3 regions of the Candidatus Symbiopectobacterium sp. genome follow, and region 1 is predicted to be linked to each of the others. Evidence: predicted binding sites of a transcription regulator. Region 1 holds the regulator's gene; each other region holds the start of a gene.

Region 1 (2,274 bases):
CCGATATCGTGCACGTGCCGTTCAACGATCTGGCCGCAGTAAAAGCGGTGATGGATGACCACACCTGCGCCGTGGTGCTGGAGCCGATTCAGGGCGAGGGTGGAATTACACCGGCCACGCCGGAATTCCTCAAAGGCGTGCGTGAGCTGTGCGATCAGCATCACGCTCTGCTGGTGTTTGATGAAGTGCAAAGCGGCATGGGGCGTTCTGGCAAGTTGTTTACCTACATGCACTATGGCGTGACGCCGGATATTCTCACTACGGCGAAAGCGTTGGGCGGCGGTTTTCCCATCAGCGCCATGCTGACCACTGAAGAAGTCGCCTCTGTGATGACCGTCGGTGTACACGGCACTACTTACGGCGGTAATCCGCTGGCTTGTGCGGTGGCTGAAGCAGCATTGGACACCATCAACACTCCGCAGGTGCTTTCCGGTGTACAAGCGCGCCACGAGCGTTTCGTTTCGATTCTTCAGGCAATTAATGAAGAGCACGGTATTTTTGAGCAGATTCGCGGTATGGGCCTGCTGATTGGTGCAGAACTGAAGCCAAAATGGCACGGTCAGGCGGGCAAGTTCCTTGCCGCTGCCGCAGAGCAAGGCGTGATGGTGCTGGTCGCGGGACCTAACGTGATGCGTTTTGTGCCGTCGCTGGTGATTGATCTGGAAGATATCGAGCAGGGCATGGCGCGGTTCGCGCGGGCGGTGGAAGCGGTAGTAAAAGCGGCGTAGCTCGCCGGGTCAAAAAGCACACTGCGCGGTGCGCAACGTGCTTTTGTCTAAACGGCGCTGGTGATATCAGCGTGTGCCGTACACCACGATGGTTTTGCCGTGTGCCGAGATCAGATTCTGATCTTCCAGCATTTTCAGAATACGGCCTACCGTTTCGCGAGAACAGCCAACAATCTGACCAATTTCCTGACGCGTGATCTTGATTTGCATCCCATCTGGGTGCGTCATGGCATCGGGTTGCTTCGCCAGGTTCAACAGCGTCTGCGCAATGCGGCCCGTGACATCCAGGAAGGCCAGGTTGCCCACTTTCTGAGACGTCACCTGGAGGCGACGCGCCATCTGTGAGGAAAGACGCATCAGAATATCCGGGTTGACCTGGATCAACTGACGGAATTTTTTATAGGATATTTCAGCGACTTCACAGGCAGTTTTTGCCCGTACCCATGCACTGCGTTCCTGGCCCTCTTCGAACAGGCCCAGTTCCCCTATAAAATCCCCCTGGTTGAGGTAGGAGAGGATCATTTCCTTGCCTTCTTCATCCTTGATCAGCACAGCCACTGAGCCTTTCACGATGTAGTAAAGCGTTTCTGCCTTTTCACCTTGGTGAATCAGAGTGCTCTTTGATGGATACTTGTGAATATGACAATGAGAAAGGAACCATTCAAGAGTCGGGTCTGTCTGCGGTTTGCCGAGAACCATTCGCTGTTATCCTCTGTTGTAATTCACTGCGCAAATTACAGGGTTCAGAGTTCCCTGTACGGCGTATTAACGTGCTAGTAGTAAAAATTCCGTGTTGGCGGACTGACGTCAGGGAATATACTGGCCTCTGTATGGCGACGTCACGACACGTTCTTACCGTCAGTATAAAACTGAAGGAACGGATTCTATTCCTGTTTGTAACACAGCTTGACGAGCCTGTCTCGTGTTGTCTCGCTTCAGCATGATTAAGCTCTAGTTATCGGCGGTTTTTATATATAACAGTGAGTAATTTTCAAATAAATTTGAGGAATTGTGGATGCAAGCGCGCGTAAAATGGGTCGAAGATCTGACCTTTCTCGGTGAGTCGTCATCCTGGCATCAGATCCTAATGGATGGCAATGCTGGTGATAAAGCTCCCAGTCATATGGAGATGGTGTTGATGGCGGCAGGAGGCTGTAGCGCCATTGATGTGGTGTCCATTTTGCAAAAGGGTCGCAATACGATTACCGGGTGTGAGGTCAAATTATCCTCCACGCGTCGTGAAGAAGTGCCGCGTCTGTTTACCCATATCAACCTGCATTTTGTCGTCACGGGCGTGGGGTTGACGGATAAAGTGGTTGAACGGGCGGTATCGCTGTCGCATAGTTTTCTGGCGGGCTGTGTGTTTTATCTCAGCACGCGCTACGCCCTTCTGCCAGCCGTTTTACCAAAGGTGCCATGATCAGTTCCATGGCGAGTCCCATTTTCCCCCCGGCACCACCAGCGTATTGATGTGTGAAATAAACGAGCCTTGCAGCATGGCCAGTAGGTAGGGATAGTCAATATGCTCGACGCCCTGGAAATGGAT
Region 2 (2,274 bases), on a different contig from region 1:
TCGCCGATTACGAGCACCTGTCAGTGTATGCTTGCCGCATTATCGTACCGGGGATGTCCGACATTTATCCGGCAGACGACCTGCTGTTGGCAAACAACAATATGGGTGTGCATTTACGCGAGACCATCCTCTCTCTGCCCGGCAGTCAGTGGGAAAAGCAGGCGTATCTCGATATGATCGCTCAGTTGGATGATGAAGGTTTTGATGACTTCACTCGCGTGCGCGAATTGCTAGGGCTGGCAACTGGCAAGGATAATGGCTGGCTCACGCTGCGCATCGGTGAATTAAAAGCGATGCTGGCGCTGGCAGGCGGCGATCTGGAACAGGCGGAATGGACGCAGGATTTCAACGGCTCCGTCTTCAGCACATCGCGCAGCAACTACTACCGCTGTTTGCAGACGCTGTTGACGCTGGCATTGGACGAAGAGCGTGAGCCATTACAGTATTACGATGCGTTTGTGAAAATGTACGGCAGAGACACCGTCGACGCCGCGAGCGCAGCGATTGCCGGTGAGCAATGTTTCTACGGGATGTTTGACGTCGATGACACCTTCTCCACATTGCCTGCACACCAATCGCTGCTGGCAGCTTACGAGAAACTGCAAGCGGCTAAGCGTCGTTTCTGGGGCTAATGCCGTATCGCCCGTCCTCCCCGGTTAACACCGGGGAGCATTCACACTGTTATGACCTCAAGCGGCAACCTTATTTTTTCGATCAATTTTCCAGCAACACGCCAGATGTCATAATCCAATATCTTATCGCTGCGTAGTTCGAATAATTCGGCATTTCTCATAAAATGAAGAATAATGTACTTATTGTTATTGAATGGTGAATTTTTAATTAATTTGCAGCAACTCACAACACCGAAATGATACAAAAACGCATATCACTTAACTCTTTTTCACGCTATTCCACCCCCTATATTCAACTCTTTTTATAATTTTTAAAATATTTTTTCTTTATTAATTTAAATTGGTTAGCGTGAATTTAGTGCAGATCGTAGAGGGTTTTCACCCCACTAAATTTTCACGATATGATCCAAGTCAAATTTTGCTTTATACTGCTTTGTTAGTATCCCCTCGCGGATAAATCTTGGAGAACGTTAGTGTGAAAGCTGACAACCCCTTTACACTTTTACTACCGGCAGCCATGGCGAAAGTCGCTGAAGATGCTGGTGTCTATAAAGCTACCAAACAACCCCTGACTACGTTTTTTTTGGCGATTACTGCTGGTGTTTTTATTTCTATCGCCTTCGTTTTTTACATCACAGCCACAACCGATTCCGCGTCTATGCCTTACGGCATGGCTAAACTGATTGGTGGGATCTGCTTCTCACTCGGCCTGATGCTGGTGGTTGTCTGCGGCGCTGACCTGTTTACCTCAACGGTATTAACAGTGATTGCCAAGGCAAGCGGCCGTATCACTTGGAAACAGCTGGCCTGCAACTGGTGTAACGTCTATGTGGGCAACCTGTTCGGCGCACTGTTTTTTGTCGCTCTGATCTGGTTTGCCTGTGAGCATATGGTCGCCAACGGTGCATGGGGCTTTAGTGTCCTGCAAACCGCAGAACACAAAGTGGAACACACTTTTGTTGAAGCGTTTTGCCTCGGGGTGCTGGCTAACCTGATGGTTTGTCTGGCGGTATGGATGAGCTACTCAGGCCGGACGCTGACAGACAAAATGTTCGCAATGATCCTACCGGTGGGCATGTTCGTTGCCAGCGGCTTTGAGCACAGTATTGCTAATATGTTTATGATCCCCATGGGGATCGTTATCAAGAATTTCGCGGCGCACGAATTTTGGGAAGCCATTGGCAAAGCGCCGTCACAATTTGAGCACCTTACCCTCCACAACTTTATCGTGGACAACCTGATTCCTGTCACGCTTGGCAACATCGTCGGCGGCGGTTTTCTGGTAGGGTTAACATATTGGGTTATTTATTTGCGCGGTGGCGACAAACATTAATCTGTCGCCGACTGCAAATCGGGTTATGAATTCCAAACCAAAGGTAGGTGTAATATGACCGAACTGAATGAAAAATTGGCTAACGCGTGGGAAGGTTTTAGCGCGGGTGAATGGCAGAATGGCGTCAACGTACGTGACTTCATTCAGAAGAACTACTCACCGTATGAAGGTGACGAGTCCTTCCTGGCTGGCGCTACTCCGGCAACCACCAAGCTGTGGGATGCTGTTATGGAAGGTATCAAACAAGAAAACCGCACTCACGCGCCGGTTGACTTCGATACCAACGTTGCAGCCACCATCACCTCTCAT
Region 3 (2,274 bases), on a different contig from region 1:
GTTTCGTTGTCATACCAGGAAACCAGTTTCACAAAGTTGTCGTTCAGTGCGATACCGGCTTTGGCATCGAACACAGACGTCAGAATTTCGCCGTTGAAATCGGTGGAAACCACGTCATCTTTAACGTAGCCCAGAACGCCTTTCAACTCGCCTTCAGAAGCGGCTTTGATAGCCTTCTTGATTTCTTCGTAAGTTGCTGCTTTTTCCAGACGAACAGTCAGGTCAACCACAGAAACGTTCGGGGTCGGAACGCGGAACGCCATACCGGTCAGTTTGCCGTTCAGTTCCGGCAGAACTTTACCTACAGCCTTGGCTGCACCCGTAGAGGACGGGATGATGTTCTGGGATGCGCCGCGGCCGCCGCGCCAGTCTTTATGAGACGGGCCATCAACGGTTTTCTGGGTAGCAGTAGTGGCGTGAACAGTGGTCATCAGACCTTCGATAATGCCGAAGTTGTCGTTGATTACTTTTGCCAGCGGTGCCAAGCAGTTAGTGGTGCAAGATGCGTTGGAAACGATATCTTGTCCGGCATATTTTTCAAAGTTAGCACCACGAACGAACATCGGAGTGTTGTCTTTGGACGGGCCAGTCAGAACCACTTTTTTCGCGCCAGCGGTGATGTGCTTACGTGCAGTTTCGTCAGTCAGGAAGATACCGGTTGCTTCTGCAACCACGTCAACACCAACTTCGTCCCAGTTCAGGTTAGCCGGATCTCTTTCTGCGGTAACGCGGATTTTTTTGCCGTTAACAATCAGCTGACCGTCTTTCACTTCAACGGTGCCGTCAAAACGGCCGTGAGTTGAGTCGTATTTCAGCATATAAGCCATGTAGTCAGCGTCCAACAGGTCGTTGATTGCAACGATATCAATGTCAGAACGTTTCTGAGCAGCACGGAAAACAATGCGGCCGATGCGGCCAAAACCGTTGATACCTACTTTGATAGTCATATATTCCACCAGCTATGGTTAGTGAATAAAGGTTGGTTGTAAAATTACAAAAACCTTGCTGAGCGTCAAGCGGAATCGTGTCAATAGTTGCTGCAAGTCAAATCTGATGCGCAACAGTTGCACGAAAAAGCGCAGTAATGAAACTTAGGAACATCTTTCCCTTAAATGGGAGCGTTTGCACCAATATAAAGCACGCAGGCCCAACAAATGTGATGGATATCGCAATTACTGGAGCCTTGGTCGGTTACTCCATATTTTAGTCGGAAAAAACGTTATGAGGATGTTAATTCTTGTTAAACTAGGTCATGCCAAACAAAAATGATGACGAGACAATCATGGATAAGCCAGCTTCAACGTCTGCAACGGCAGGCAAGGGAACGTTGACGGAGATGCAACAGTACGTGACGCAGCAACGCGGCACTGAGCCTGCCTATTCAGGCAAACTGTTGCATAATAAACGCACTGGGGTATATCACTGCCTGTGCTGCCAAAGCGCGCTGTTTTACTCCGACAACAAATATGACTCTGGATGCGGCTGGCCCAGCTTTGATCGGCCCGTGGCTAAGGGGGCAATCCGTTATCTGGAAGATTTTTCGCATAACATTCACCGTATCGAAATTCGCTGCGGTAAATGCGATGCCCATTTGGGGCATGTGTTCCCCGATGGTCCGCAAACCACCGGCGAGCGTTACTGTGTTAACTCGGCCTCGTTGAGCTTTATCGATGGCACCGACGGTGAGAAAGTGGATGGCTGACGGTTAAGGATAGTAGCTGTAGCTAAAGCGTTTCGGATTACTGGGTTTTGTGAAAAATAGCAATAACAGGGTGGCAATAACGATGCTCGACAAACAGCTTGATGAAGTTGTGACGGCGCTGACGCCGGATATCTACCAACTCCTAGCAACCGCAGTGGAGCTGGGAAAATGGACTGATGGCGTACCGTTGACGCTGGAGCAAAAAGAAAATTGCCTGAAAATTGTGATGTTATGGCAATCACGCCACAACGTTGACGCGGAACACATGACCATCAATACCGACGGTGAGTTGGTGATGAAAAGTAAGCAAGAGCTGAAGCAGGCGTTTGTCATAGACAACCTGATTCAGCGAGAACGTCAGTAACCGAGGTCCCTGAATGCACAGGGACTCTGCGTTATGTGGGGTGGTGTGCTAATGCCGCGATAACGTCGGCTAGGCTAATACGGCGTACTCCGTGAGCCACCATGTCGGCCAGCGCTGCTTCGCTATCATCTGGTTGGAGATTCACCCCGCGACAGCCCTCTTCAACGATCAACACGTCATACCCGAGTTCCAACGCATCTAGCACGGT

What was found. The regulator CRP, encoded in region 1, controls carbon source genes, mostly activating them, when cyclic AMP is high. The targets are predictions, from matches to a motif close to ATGTGANNNNNNTCACAT.
Region 2: the regulator CRP is predicted to act here: its motif matches at 1,032-1,049, upstream of focA (formate transporter FocA).
Region 3: the regulator CRP is predicted to act here: its motif matches at 1,155-1,172, upstream of msrB (peptide-methionine (R)-S-oxide reductase MsrB).

The regions. Positions count from the first base shown of each region.
Region 1 covers NZ_JAHWCO010000358.1:2,147-4,420, forward strand. The annotation lists gene QZ506_RS10540 (aspartate aminotransferase family protein) at 1-728, shown strand, start outside; gene crp (cAMP-activated global transcriptional regulator CRP) at 795-1,427, opposite strand; gene QZ506_RS10550 (OsmC family protein) at 1,744-2,148, shown strand; partial or broken gene QZ506_RS10555 (phosphoribulokinase) at 2,099-2,274, opposite strand, start outside.
Region 2 covers NZ_JAHWCO010000020.1:3,383-5,656, reverse strand. The annotation lists partial or broken gene ycaO (30S ribosomal protein S12 methylthiotransferase accessory factor YcaO) at 1-632, shown strand, start outside; gene focA (formate transporter FocA) at 1,108-1,965, shown strand; gene pflB (formate C-acetyltransferase) at 2,020-2,274, shown strand, end outside.
Region 3 covers NZ_JAHWCO010000466.1:3,995-6,268, reverse strand. The annotation lists gene gapA (glyceraldehyde-3-phosphate dehydrogenase) at 1-947, opposite strand, end outside; gene msrB (peptide-methionine (R)-S-oxide reductase MsrB) at 1,283-1,702, shown strand; gene QZ506_RS13725 (DUF1315 family protein) at 1,785-2,066, shown strand; gene pncA (bifunctional nicotinamidase/pyrazinamidase) at 2,098-2,274, opposite strand, start outside.